DNA from 4 places in the Pseudomonas anguilliseptica genome. Region 3 is predicted to be linked to each of the others. Evidence: riboswitches for the same ligand, from Rfam matches in the RefSeq annotation. Region 3 holds a riboswitch; each other region holds the start of a gene.

Region 1 (3,260 bases), 1.2 Mb from region 3:
CCGACGCGCCGGGCACCCGGATTACCTAGGGGATAAAACCCCAGCAGCGACCCCAGGCTACCGGGGATGCGCAGCAGTTGTGCCAGCCCCTCGGACCAGTCTCGCTGGCGCCAGGCCCAAGCGAACATCCATAGATGGCTGCGCAGGTGTTCGCTGAAATAGCGCTGACCGAGAATATGCGCCCGCTCCAGATGGCGCAGCTCGGCAGCAGGATCAGTGCCGCGCAGGGCGCGGGCCAGTTGGTATTCCTGCCAGAAGGCTTGTTCACGGGTCATGGCAACGCTCCTATTTTCAAGCTGCGTCGCAGTCTGCAAGTGCGGGGCGGCCCCCAGGCCAAGCATCCGTTGCTAATCTTCTGTCGGCCAATTGCCTAAGGAACGCTCATGCCGCGCGCCCTGCTCACCCTTGTGCTCTGTCTGTTACCCAGTTTTCTGCTGGCAGATCGCCTGGATGGCCATTACCTGACCACGCTGGATGGCCAGCCAGCCGAAATGCACCTGCGCAGCCAGGGCAAACAGGTCACGGGGGAGTATGTGGAAGGTGGCAGGTTGCGCCTGCAGATCAGCGGCAGCTTTGACGGCCAGTTGCTCAGCGCGCAGATCAGCGAAGCGCAGTCCGGGCAGCTGATTGCCAATATGAATGCCACTTACGCCAATGGCATGCTTAACGCTCATATTGCCGCACGCAACCCGACGACTGGGGCAACCCTGGAACGCAAGGCGCTGTTCCACCGGCAGAACTTGAGTGCAGTAGCCGCTCAAGCAAGCAACCCAAGCAGCAGCGCCACACGCGATCCGGCACTGATCGGCACTTGGGTACACGAGAAGATCATCAACAGCGGCGGCGCCAATTTCGCCTCTATGACCACTCAGATGATTCTGCAACTGCAGGGCGACGGCAGCGTTTCACAATGGACACGCAGCGTGGCAGGTGGCGCCGACTGGAACTACGACAGCCCTGGCGAGCTGCAATACAGCGGCCGTTGGCAGAGTAACAACGGCCTGTTGGAAGTGCAGAGGCAAGGCCGCAGTGACTATCAGCCCGCTGCCTACTATCGCTTCAGTGACCAGTACCTGGTCACTGAGAGCAATACCGGCAAGCTGATCTGGCAGCGTCGCCAGTAATCAATCAGGCCGGTTGATGCAGGCGCGAGTTGAACAACGGCCCACGGCTATACGCGGACAGCGCCTTGGCAGCGGCCAACACACCCAGATCGACCAGCGGCTCGATCAGGATCACGCTCATATAGGCCAGGCCAAAACTGCCCACGGCCGCCAGGTTCTCGCCGGAGAAGCCGTTGCCGTAGAACGCCCAGAAGCCGACCCAGGCGACGATGCCGCCCTGATAGGCCGTCGACAGCGCCAGCGCCTGCTTGTAGGAGAGGTCCACATAGGCAGTACCCGGCGCGATAATGCGCTTGGCCAGCACACTGATAGCCCACAGCGGCACCAGCAGCGTAGTGACGTTCATGCCGTATTGCGGCAGGTCGAACTGAGCGAACAGCAGCCCCTGCAGGAGCAGGCCGAGCGCCAGACCAACAGCCGTAGCACCGGCGCCGAACAGCAGCAGCAGGGTCGAACCGAGGATCAGATGCACCTCGGAAACCCCGACCGCGTGGTGCGGAAATACTTCAAAGAAGCAGAACACCAGAGCAGTGGTCAGCACGCTGCGTAATGCCAGGGCGGCAGCGCCGCCATTGTCACGCACGCTGTCGAGCGCAAGCTTGGCGCAAAGGCCAAAGGCACCTGCGGCGGTTGCATAGCCGAGGAAGATTTTGGCGCCAGTAACGACTTCTGGTTCGATGTGCATAGAGATTCCTGTACCGCGCCCACCGCGCGATGATCCGGATTGAGGGGATGGGCATAAGCGCCCGGCTTCGATGGCAGGTCTCCTGGCTCACGGCTTGACACTGCGCCCGCCTTCCCGACCTTGCAGTCAGTGGCATCTGGGCTTCGCTCGCCGTTTACAGTTGCGGGGGCAGCCAGGGCATTGGCGACGTGCGCTTCACCCTGTTCCCTTTTCATCCAGCCGCATCACACGGGCTGGAACCATCGGCGGCCACCTTACCCGGCGGCCGCGAGAAATGACAGAGCCCGACGTTTACCGCGCAGGCAAACCAACGGACTGGGTAGCGCCTGACGCCGTATGACGCAAGCAGGTGAAGACGCCATTGGCAGTGGCGCACAGCAGCCCCTGAGCATCGTGCAGCGTGGCCTGCACCGCGACCTCTCGCCCTTCGCGCTGCTGCACGCAGGCTTCAGTACGTAGCGGCAAAGCCGCAAGGCCAATCGGGCGCAGGTAATTCGCCTGCAGGCTGGCGGTCACGTAGACCTCCGAGGCACTGGCCTGCGAATACACCGCCAACCCCAACGCCGCATCGAACAGCGTGGCGGTATAGCCGCCATGCACACCGCCAAGCGGATTGAAGTGCACGGCCGGCGGCTGACTGCTGAAGCTCGCCACCCCGGCTGCGGCCTGCAGCTGGGAGATACCGTAATCCGCCGCAATATCGCCGGTCAGCCAGACCTTCAACCGCTCAAACAGACTGCCGTGCATGTTCAGGCCTCAGATCAGGTGCGGCGTACTGCGCGCCACCAGCGCTTCGACATTCACCCCACGCGGCAGGGTGCCGTAGACCCGCCCGCCCTGACCACCCAGACGACTGGCGATAAAGGCATCGGAGACCTCGGCATTGCCGGCTTCCAGCAGCAGTTTGGCCTGCAGCGCCAGAGCCACATCTTCGGTGAGCTGACGGGCGCGGTACTGGATATCGGCGGTGTCACGGAAATCTGCCTGCAGTTGCGCAATATGGGCTTTCAGCAGCGCATCGCCGTGACCGTCGCCGAGCTCATGGAACAGCGCATCAAGCACGCCCGGCTCCTTGGACAGCGCGCGCAGCACGTCCAGGCACTGCACGTTGCCCGAACCTTCCCAGGTCGAGTTGACCGGTGCTTCGCGGTACAGCCTTGGGAGGATGGTGTCCTCGACATACCCGGCACCGCCCATGCACTCGGCAGCCTCGTTGATCATGGCCGGCGCGCGTTTGCAGATCCAATACTTGCCCACGGCGGTGACCAGGCGAGCGAACTTGTCTTCCTGCTCATCGTGCGGGTTATCCAGCGCCTTGCCCATGCGCATGGTCAGCGCCAGCGCCGCTTCGCTTTCCAGGGCCAGGTCAGCCAGTACGTTCTGCATCAGCGGCTGCTCGCTGAGTACCCGCCCCCCAACCTGACGGTGCGCGCAGTGATGCGCGGCCTGAG
Region 2 (3,260 bases), 3.0 Mb from region 3:
GTTGCTGCCCGCCGCAGCACCTATAAGAAGCTGGGTAAGAGCAGCCCGCTGTACAAAGCCAAACGCAAGATCGAGAAGGCCAAGGCCCAGGTGCGCGCCAAGGTTGAGCACCCGTTCCGGGTGCTCAAGCGTCAGTTCAGTTATGTAAAGACACGCTTCCGTGGCTTGGCCAAGAACACGGCGCAACTGGTGACGCTGTTCGCGCTGTCGAACCTGTGGATGGCACGCCGACATTTACTGACCAATGCAGGAGAGGTGCGCCTGTAATGCGGGAAATGGCTGCCGCGAGCTACTCGCGGCGGCTAAAAACACAGAAATGAATGGGTAATCTGATCGTTTTTGATCGATTTGCCGCTTTCAAAATCGGCGGGGCTGAAGTCAGCCAGAAATACATGGCTACTTCAGACCATCCCTAAGCGTTTTGCCCTTTTGGCTCTGCTCGGCCTGCCGTTAGCGACCCTGCAGGCGGCTGAGCCATCGTTCAGCTGCACCAAGGTAGAGGCTGGCAGTATCGAGGCGCTGATTTGTCAGACGCCTGCTCTGGCCGAACTTGATCAGAAAATGTCGGATATTTATCAGCAGGCTTCGGCCAAGGCCGCAAACCAGCATCCTCCCGTACTCAAGGCTGAGCAGCGAGGTTGGATAAAAGGCCGCAATGACTGCTGGAAGGCCGCTGACCGTGAGCAGTGCGTAGCCGAGAGCTATCGCCTGCGGATTGCCGAACTGCAGGCGCGCTACGCGTTACTGAAAGGGACCGGTCCGGTGCATTTTCAATGCGATGGCCTGCCAGCCAAGGAAGTCATCGTCACCTACTACCCCACCGAGCCTGGGACCCTGCTGGCCGAGTTTGCTGACAGCGTGTCGTTGATGTATCAGCAGCCTGCAGCCAGCGGCAGTAAATATCAGGGGCGCAATGAATCATTCTGGGAGCACCAGAGTGAGGCGACCGTGGTGTGGGGCTATGGCTCGCCCGAGATGAAGTGTCAGGCCAAGTAACCCTGGTGGCTTAAGCCGTCTGCGCTAAATGGCGCATTCGTTTGACGCTTAATCGCGAACTCTCTACCCTTCGCGCCTTGTAACAGGTGCCCCGAACGCTGTGCGTGTGTGGGGTGAAACTGGGAAGTCGGTGCGCTGTGCGTGTGAACGCCCGCTATTCCGACGCTGCCCCCGCAACGGTAAGTGAGTCAAACGCCGCAAGTGCCACTGTGCTCAAGCATGGGAAGGCGCGGCATAGAGCCTGCTAGGTTCTGAGAACCTCAAGGTTCGCTCACAAGCCCGGAGACCGGCCTGTTGCAGTCCACGGCATCGCGGAGGGCGATGGCTGGCGTGTGGTTTGCGCTGTGCGTGGCCCCGCGCTTTCCCTGTCCTCGCATGCTTTTTCCAGCCAGATCGCCCTGTGGCGGTGGAGCAGTGCGATGACTGAATCGATTGAGCGTGACGCCCGGCACAAGGCGCGCATGGCCCGCAAGAAAGCCCTGATCGATGAAAAGATTGCCCAGGCCCAGGACGAATACGGCCTGCTGCTGGTGCACAGCGGCAATGGCAAGGGCAAGAGCAGCAGCGCTTTCGGCATGGTCGCGCGTGCCTTGGGCCATGGCCTCAAGGTCGGCGTGGTGCAATTTATCAAGGGCGCGGCCAGCACCGGCGAGGAAAGCTTCTTCCGCCGTTTTCCCGATGAAGTCAGTTATCACGTAATGGGTGAGGGCTTTACCTGGGAGACTCAGGATCGTCAGCGCGATATCGATAAGGCCCATGAGGCCTGGGCGGTGGCGGCGCAGCTGCTGAATGACCCGGCCATCGGTCTGGTGGTGCTCGATGAGCTGAATATCGCGCTGAAATATGGCTACCTGGAACTCGACGCGGTGCTCGCCGATATTGAAGCGCGTCCGCTGCTGCAGCATGTGGTGGTGACCGGTCGTGGCGCGCTGCCTGGGATGGTCGAGGCAGCGGATACCGTCACCGAAATGAGCCTGGTCAAGCATGCGTTCAAAGCCGGGGTTAAAGCACAAAAGGGAGTGGAGTTTTGAGCAGCGCCCGCTCTTGCCCCGCCTTATTGATCGCAGCTCCCGCTTCCGGCCAGGGTAAAACCACGGTAACCGCTGCCTTGGCGCGTTTGCATGCACGCCAAGGCAAGCGCGTGCGGGTGTTCAAGTGCGGCCCGGACTTTCTCGACCCGATGATTCTCGCCCGCGCCAGCGGTGCGCCGGTGTATCAGCTTGACCTGTGGATGGTCGGCGAAGCCGAGAGTCGTCGTCTGCTCTGGGAGGCGGCAGGTGAGGCCGATCTGATTCTGATCGAAGGGGTGATGGGGCTGTTCGATGGCACGCCCTCTGCGGCCGACCTGGCCCGGCACTTTGGCGTGCCGGTGCTGGCGGTAATCGACGGTTCGGCCATGGCGCAGACCTTCGGCGCCATGGCCCATGGCCTGGCAACGTTCCAGCCCGATTTGCCGTTCTCCGGGGTGCTCGGTAATCGGGTTGGCAGTGCGCGGCATGGCGAGATTCTGCGTGATGCTCTGCCAGCCTCGATCCGCTGGTACGGCGCGCTGCCGCGCAGCGCCGAAGTTGGTTTGCCAAGCCGCCATCTGGGTCTGGTGCAGGCGGGGGAGCTGGCCGACCTGGATGCGCGCCTGGACGCCGCCGCCGATGCCTTGGCCGCCAGTGCCGATACCAGCCTGCCGCCGCCGGTCAGCTTCGCCGCGCCTGAGCAGGTAAGGCCCGCGCCGTTGCTTAAGGGCGTGCGGATCGGCGTGGCGCGCGACAGCGCCTTTGCCTTTCTCTATCAGGCCAACCTCGATTTGCTGGGCGAACTGGGTGCTGAATTGGCGTTCTTTTCGCCGCTCAGCGATCAGCAACTGCCCGATATCGACAGCCTCTATCTGCCTGGCGGCTACCCGGAGCTGCACCTGGCCGCACTTGAAACCAACCAGCCCATGGCCGAATCGATTCGCGCGCACCATGCTGCCGGAAAACCGATCCATGCCGAGTGCGGCGGGATGCTCTATCTGCTCGACAAACTGACCGATAAACAGGGCGTCAGTGGGCAAATGCTTGGCTTGCTAAGCGGCGAAGCCACCCTGCAACCGCGCATGACCGCCATGGCCTTGCAGCAGGCCGAATTGCCGGAAGGGCTGCTGCGCGGCCACAGTTTCCACTACTCGGCGCTCAGCAGCGGCCTGCAACCGCTGACCCGCGGCGAATGCCCGAATTACAAGCGCACCAGTGAGGCGGTCTATCGCCAGGGGCGGATGACCGCCTCCT
Region 3 (3,260 bases):
GATCGTGCAGATGCTCACCCGCCGGCATCTCCGACTTGCTCGCATAGCGGGTGAGAATCAGCGTTTGTGATACCTCGGGCAGGGTTAGTTCGCTTTCCAGCAAGGCAGCGCAGGCCGCGGTGGCCGTCACCCCGGGGATGATCTCGAAGGCAATGCCCAGCCGGCGCAGGTGGCGGATCTGCTCGCCAATCGCGCCATACAGCGAGGGGTCGCCGGAGTGCACGCGGGCCACATCCTGGCCTTTGCCGTGGGCCTGGCGGATCAGTTCGATGATTTCATCCAGGTGCAGCTCGGCGGTGTTGATCACCTGCTCAGCGCTATGGCCTTGTAGTACGGCCTCGGGCACCAGCGAGCCGGCATAGAGAATCACCGGGCAGCTGCGCAGCAGGCGCTGGCCCTTGACGGTGATCAGCTCGGGGTCGCCGGGGCCGGCGCCGATAAAGTAGACGGTCATGACAAATCCTTGGGCGCAATCGACGCCAGCGCACAGGTGGCGCTGGCGTTGCGGGTTTTTTCGCCGAGCAGACGCGCCGGTTGGCCGCCCAGCCGTTCAGCCAGGGTCAGGGCGCAGGGTTCGGCGACGGCGGGGCTGCCGGTGGCGGCCAGGGTGAGCGGCGAGCCTTGCACGAGGTGTTGATAGGGCTGCAGTTCTTCTGCGCTGAAGCAGTTCAGCTGCAGACCCAGGCGCTGAGCCAGTGCCAGCAGGCTCGGCTCGTCGCGTTTATGCGCGATGCTGGCCAATCCGGCCAGGTTATCCACAGTCAGGCCATACGCCTGCAGGCTGTGAATCAGCAATGTGGATAAATCTTCAACGCTGCAGCCGCTGCGGCAGCCAAGCCCGGCGACCACTTGAATGATGGCCGCGGGACGAGTATCGGCAGGGCTGGGCATCATCTAATAGCGCTCGGTGTGTGCGGCGGCGTAGCTCACCATGGCGGCCGGCAGTGGTCAACCGCGATTGACCGGCCGCCATGGCCTGCGTAGCCTTGTCGCGTTCGAGGTTCTTCGTGGGCATGCCCATGAAGCTAAGAGGGAACAGGGTGAATGCCCTGGCTGCCCCCGCAACTGTGAACGGTCCAAAGCCCTTCGATACACCACTGCCGTACGGCGGGAAGGTAGAAGGGTGGCGCAACGCGCAGACCGTGAGCCAGGAGACCTGCCTCGTCGCGTTTTCGACAACCGGGCGGGGTGATCCGGTGGTGTTGGCTGACAGCCCCGTGGCTGTCATGTCTGTGCCGCCTCCTGCTCGTCTTTCTATCGACGTCACGCAGGACTCGCCATGCAAACCCTCGCCAAACTTCCCGTCACCATCGTTACCGGCTTCCTCGGCGCCGGAAAAACCACCCTGTTGCGGCATATGCTCGGCCACGCCGACGGGCGGCGTATCGCGGTGATCGTCAACGAGTTCGGCGAGCTGGGCATCGACGGCGAAATCCTCAAGCAGTGCTCCATCGGCTGCAGCGAAGAAGAAGCCAACGGGCGCATCTTCGAACTGGCCAACGGTTGCCTGTGCTGCACCGTGCAGGAAGAGTTCTTCCCAGTGATGCGCGAGCTGGTGGCGCGGCGTGGCGAACTCGACCATATCCTTATCGAAACGTCGGGATTGGCGTTGCCCAAGCCGCTGGTGCAAGCCTTTAACTGGCCGGAAATCCGCAACGCCTGCACCGTCGATGCGGTGATCACCGTGGTCGACAGCCCTGCCGTGGCCGCCGGCACCTTCGCCGCCTTCCCCGATCAGGTCGATGCGCAGCGCAAGCTCGACCCTAATCTGGATCACGAATCGCCGCTGCACGAGCTGTTCGCCGACCAGCTGGCCAGCGCCGACCTGGTGATTCTCAACAAGGCCGACCTGCTCGATGCCGCCGCCCTGGCTGCGGTGCGCACTGAAGTGGCGGAAGAGCTGCCGCCGGCGGTGAAAATCATCGAAGCCCATGGCGGCGAGCTGCCGCTGGACGTGCTGCTGGGCCTGAACTGCGAGACCGAGCTGCATATCGAGGGCCGCAAGACCCACCATGACCTGGAAGGCCATGAAGACCACGATCACGACGAATTCGCCTCGTTCCACGTGGAACTGCCTGAGGCCGAGGAGGCCCGTCTGCTGCAAGCGCTGAAGGAGGCCGTCAGCAAACACGGCATCCTGCGCATTAAGGGCTTTGCGGCGATTCCCGGCAAACCGATGCGCCTGCTGCTGCAGGGCGTTGGTCAACGTTTCGACAAACACTTCGACCGCACCTGGCAGGCCGATGAGCCGCGCATCACCCGCCTGGTGGTGATTGGCCAGACCCTGGATCAGGCCGCTATCGAAGCCGAACTGCAAGCCGCGCTGGCCTAAATATGTGGGAGGGGCTTTAGCCGCGAGCCTTATAAGGCCTGTCGCGGCTAAAGCCCCTCCCACGGTGAATTGCCATGCATCTATTGCGCACCCAGCCCGGCAGCCAGCTGCCGGTCGATAGCATTGCCGATCTCGGCCAGACCCCGGCCGAGCTGGTGATTCTCTGCACCGGAGATTCGCACCTGTCGCTGCTGGCCGAAGCGGCGCGCCAGTTGCCGGCGGATTACCCCAGCCTGCGCCTGGCCAGCCCGGCGCAGCTGAGCAATCACGCCTCGGTGGACTTCTACGTCGAGCAGGTGCTGCAGCACGCCAAGGTGATTTTGATCTCGGTGCACGGCGGCGTCAGCTACTGGCGCTACGGCATCGAGCGCGTGGTCGAACTGGCCGAGCGCGGCGCGCGGGTGATTATGGTGCCGGGCGACGACAGCCCTGATCCCGAGCTGATGGGCCTCAGCAATGTCGATAGCGAGAGCGCCCACAGGCTCTGGCAGTTTCTGCGGCAGGGCGGCGCGGGCAATGCGTTGCAGCTATTTAACTGCATCGCCAGCGAGTGGCTACAGCGCGAGTATTCTTGGGTAGAACCACAGCCGCTGCCGCGCGTGGGCCTGTATCACCCGCAGTTGGCCAATCCAAGCCTGGCCGATTGGCAAGCCAGCTGGCAGGCCGATGCGCCGGTGGCGGCGCTGCTGTTCTACCGCACCCAGGTGCAGGCGGCGAATACCGGGTTTATCGATCAGTTTTGCCAGCGGCTGCAGGCCCAGGGGCTTAATCCACTGCCGATTGCCGTGGCCAGCCTCAAGGAGGCGGCCTGTCTGACCCAGGTCGAGGACTGGCTGGAGCAAGCCGATGCCCGCCTGATTATCAATACCACCGCCTTTGCCCTGTCTAACCCGGAAGCGCCAAGCGCGCGACCATTCCGCCGCGATAT
Region 4 (3,260 bases), 580 kb from region 3:
AAGCAAGCCAGCGGGCCGAAATACTCCAGCGTATTCGGCCAGTGGCTGTGCGATATGGCCGCGACAGACCCGCGTCTGGTCGGCATCACCCCGGCGATGAAGGAAGGCTCCGATCTGGTGGCGTTCAGCGAACGCTATCCCGAGCGCTATTTCGATGTGGCCATCGCCGAACAGCACGCGGTGACCCTGGCCGCCGGCATGGCCTGCGATGGCGCCAAGCCGGTGGTGGCGATCTATTCCACCTTCCTCCAGCGCGCCTATGACCAGCTGATTCACGACGTGGCCGTGCAGCACCTCGACGTGCTGTTCGCCATCGACCGCGCCGGCCTGGTCGGCGAAGACGGTCCGACCCACGCCGGCAGCTTCGATATTTCCTACCTGCGCTGCATCCCCGGCATGCTGGTGATGACCCCGAGCGATGAAAACGAACTGCGCCGCATGCTGACCACCGGCCACCTGCTCAACGGCCCGGCCGCCGTGCGCTACCCACGCGGCAGCGGCCCGAATGCCACCATCGAGCCAGGTCTGGAGCCACTGGAAATCGGCAAGGGCGTCGTTCGTCGCCAAGGCAGCAAAGCAGCCTTGCTGGTATTCGGCGTACAACTGAGTGAGGCGCTCAAGGTGGGCGATGCACTCGACGCCACCGTGGTCGACATGCGCTTTGTCAAACCGCTGGATGAGGCCCTGGTACGCCAGCTGGCAGCCAGCCACGAACTGCTGGTGACCATCGAAGAAAACAGCGTGATGGGCGGTGCTGGCAGCGCAGTCAGCGAGTTCCTCGCCCACGCGAACATCCTCAAGCCAGTGCTGCACCTGGGCCTGCCCGACTACTACGTCGAGCACGCCAAACCGGCGCAGATGCTTGCCGAATGCGGGTTGGATGCCACCGGTATCGAAGCCGCCATCCGAGCGCGCCTCGCCAGCTTTTCTGCATGAGCACCGCTCATCCAGAGCTGAGCCAGGCTTGCTTGTAATTCATCCACCCGCGCATTAAGGTGCGCGGCGTTTTACTTCCGTCAAGGTGCGCCCTTCCACAGTGAAGCGGCGTTAAACGGGAAGCCGGTGCGTTCTGACGAACCATCCCGGCGCAGCCCCCGCAACGGTAATCGACCGCAGAGCCGTTCTGCACGTCACCTCAACGCCACTGGGTCATCCGGGAAGGCGAGGCGGCGCACGTCGAGAGCCCGGAGACCGGCCTTGCAGGATGTGACTGGTGTTGCGGAGGGCATCACCGTCAAGCTCAGGCTGCGCCCGCGCGCCCGTTCTTGCCCCTGCCCTTCTCAAAAGTCGTTCGACCTTTTGAGGATTCTCTACGTGAAATTGTCCCGTCTTGCCCTGGCTGTGGCGCTGCTGCCGCTGGCTGCTCATGCCGAATCAACCGATAACCATCAGGACGCGCTGAAATTACCAGCACTGGTGATCACCTCCGGTCGCCAAGTCGAAACCCGCCAACAGGCTACTGCTGCCACCTCGGTCTTCACTCGCCAGGACATCGAACGCCTGCAAGTAAGTAGCGTGCCCGAACTGCTAAATCGTGCACCCGGCATTTCTATCGTGCAGAACGGTGGTCGCGGCAGCCTGACCAGCGTATTTATCCGCGGTGCCAATGCCAACCAGACGCTGGTACTCGTCGATGGTGTACGCCTCAACGCGGCAGCCAGCGGTCTAGCCCGCCTGGAGTTTATAAGCCCCGAGCAGATAGAGCGGGTTGAGGTGGTGCGTGGGCCGCGCTCGGCGCTTTATGGCGCCGACGCCATCGGCGGGGTCATCCAGATTTTCACGCGCCGTGGCGAAACTGGCCTGCAGCCGCGCCTACGCCTGTCTGCAGGCACTCAGCAGACCTTCGAGCGCAGCCTTGGCCTTTCCGGTGGCAACGAACAGACTCGCTTCGACCTGGGTGCCAGCCTCGACGAAAGCGCAGGCTTTGACCGCTCCAATGACTCCCGAGGGCGCGATGGTGACCACGATGGCGTACGCCGCAAAGCCCTAAACCTGAGCCTGGAGCATCGCTTTCATGAGCGCCTGACGGGCGGTTTCAATTTGCTCGATCAGCGCGGCGAAACCGAATACGACGACCTGTTCAGCTTCGATCCGGGTAACCCCAGCGAACGCTTCAGCCTATCCAGCGTCGCGGGGCACTTGGAAGCTCAGCTTCTGGACACATGGAGCAGTCGCGTGGAAATTGGCCATATCGAGGACAAGAGCGACAACCGTGATGACTTCAATGCATCGAACAATTTTGCCTTCAACACCTACCGCGACTCCGCCAGTTGGCTGAACACCCTGACCCTGGGCGAGGCGCATCAGCTGCTGCTAGGCGCGGACTGGTATGAAGACCGCCTAACCAGCAGCACCGCTTTCAGCGAAAATGAACGCTGGAACCAGGCAGCTTTCGCCCAGCATCGTTTCCAGGGTGATGGATTCGCCACCGAATTGGGCCTTCGTCATGACGACAACGAACAATTCGGCAGCGAAAGTACGCTAAACGCGGCGCTGACCCTCAACCTCAGCCAACAACTGGATCTTTTGCTCAGTTATGGTGAAGGCTTCCACGCACCGACTTTCAACGATCTGTACTTCCCAACGTCAGCGTTTTACGGCGGCAACCCGGACCTCGCACCTGAGCACTCGAAAACCTATGAAGTGCAATTACGCGGCGAGCATCTGAATACCCTCTGGAGCCTTGCCGCCAACCGCACCGAAGTAAAAGACCTGATTACCGTGGTAAGTGACCCAGTGACGTTCTTCAGCCAGCCACAGAACGTCAGTCAAGCACGCCTTCAAGGCCTGGAGCTTAGCCTTGAGCGAAACCTGCTGGGCTGGCAGGCCGTATTGTCCGCCGGCTGGGTCGATCCGCGTGACCGTGAAAGTGGGCATACCTTACCGAGACGCGCCAAGCGCAGCCTCAACCTGGATCTTGACCGTCAGTTCGGCGATTTTGGCGCAGGCCTGACCTGGCAAGCGGTATCCAGCCGCTACGACGACGCTGCGAACACACGCGAAATTGCTGGTTATGGCCTGCTCGGCCTACGCGGCAGCTGGAAAATGAGTAAAGAACTGCAATGGCAGGTGAAAGTCGACAACCTGCTAGGCAAGGCTTACAGCCAGGCCACCTACAGCCGCCCGGACGATGCGTTCTTCAACAGCGTGACGCGTTATGGCTTTCGAGAGGAAGGTCGCAGCGGGATGCTATCGCTGACCTGGACACCCGACCTTTAAGAGGTGGGCGTATGCAGCCGCTCGGCTGCATACGACTTAAA

Evidence for each region. A riboswitch is a leader RNA that binds a small molecule or an ion and turns the genes downstream of it on or off. The one in region 3 is predicted to bind cobalamin.
Region 1: it holds a riboswitch for cobalamin, as region 3 does, so the genes downstream of both, BLW24_RS13410 (energy-coupling factor ABC transporter permease) here and cobW (cobalamin biosynthesis protein CobW) in region 3, are expected to answer to the same signal.
Region 2: it holds a riboswitch for cobalamin, as region 3 does, so the genes downstream of both, cobO (cob(I)yrinic acid a,c-diamide adenosyltransferase) here and cobW (cobalamin biosynthesis protein CobW) in region 3, are expected to answer to the same signal.
Region 4: it holds a riboswitch for cobalamin, as region 3 does, so the genes downstream of both, BLW24_RS04460 (TonB-dependent receptor domain-containing protein) here and cobW (cobalamin biosynthesis protein CobW) in region 3, are expected to answer to the same signal.

What each region holds. Positions count from the first base shown of each region.
Region 1 covers NZ_FNSC01000001.1:2,763,742-2,767,001, reverse strand. The annotation lists gene BLW24_RS13420 (DUF3703 domain-containing protein) at 1-275, opposite strand, end outside; gene BLW24_RS13415 (hypothetical protein) at 384-1,124, shown strand; gene BLW24_RS13410 (energy-coupling factor ABC transporter permease) at 1,129-1,809, opposite strand; cobalamin riboswitch at 1,865-2,068, opposite strand; gene BLW24_RS13405 (PaaI family thioesterase) at 2,101-2,556, opposite strand; gene BLW24_RS13400 (acyl-CoA dehydrogenase family protein) at 2,566-3,260, opposite strand, start outside.
Region 2 covers NZ_FNSC01000001.1:4,525,762-4,529,021, reverse strand. The annotation lists gene BLW24_RS22055 (IS5 family transposase) at 1-267, shown strand, start outside; gene BLW24_RS22050 (MliC family protein) at 430-996, shown strand; cobalamin riboswitch at 1,064-1,305, shown strand; gene cobO (cob(I)yrinic acid a,c-diamide adenosyltransferase) at 1,416-2,027, shown strand; gene BLW24_RS22040 (cobyrinic acid a,c-diamide synthase CobB) at 2,024-3,260, shown strand, end outside.
Region 3 covers NZ_FNSC01000001.1:1,518,639-1,521,898, reverse strand. The annotation lists gene cobM (precorrin-4 C(11)-methyltransferase) at 1-454, opposite strand, end outside; gene BLW24_RS07425 (cobalamin biosynthesis protein) at 451-891, opposite strand; cobalamin riboswitch at 982-1,177, shown strand; gene cobW (cobalamin biosynthesis protein CobW) at 1,280-2,332, shown strand; gene cobN (cobaltochelatase subunit CobN) at 2,407-3,260, shown strand, end outside.
Region 4 covers NZ_FNSC01000001.1:937,844-941,103, forward strand. The annotation lists gene dxs (1-deoxy-D-xylulose-5-phosphate synthase) at 1-936, shown strand, start outside; cobalamin riboswitch at 1,003-1,214, shown strand; gene BLW24_RS04460 (TonB-dependent receptor domain-containing protein) at 1,315-3,219, shown strand.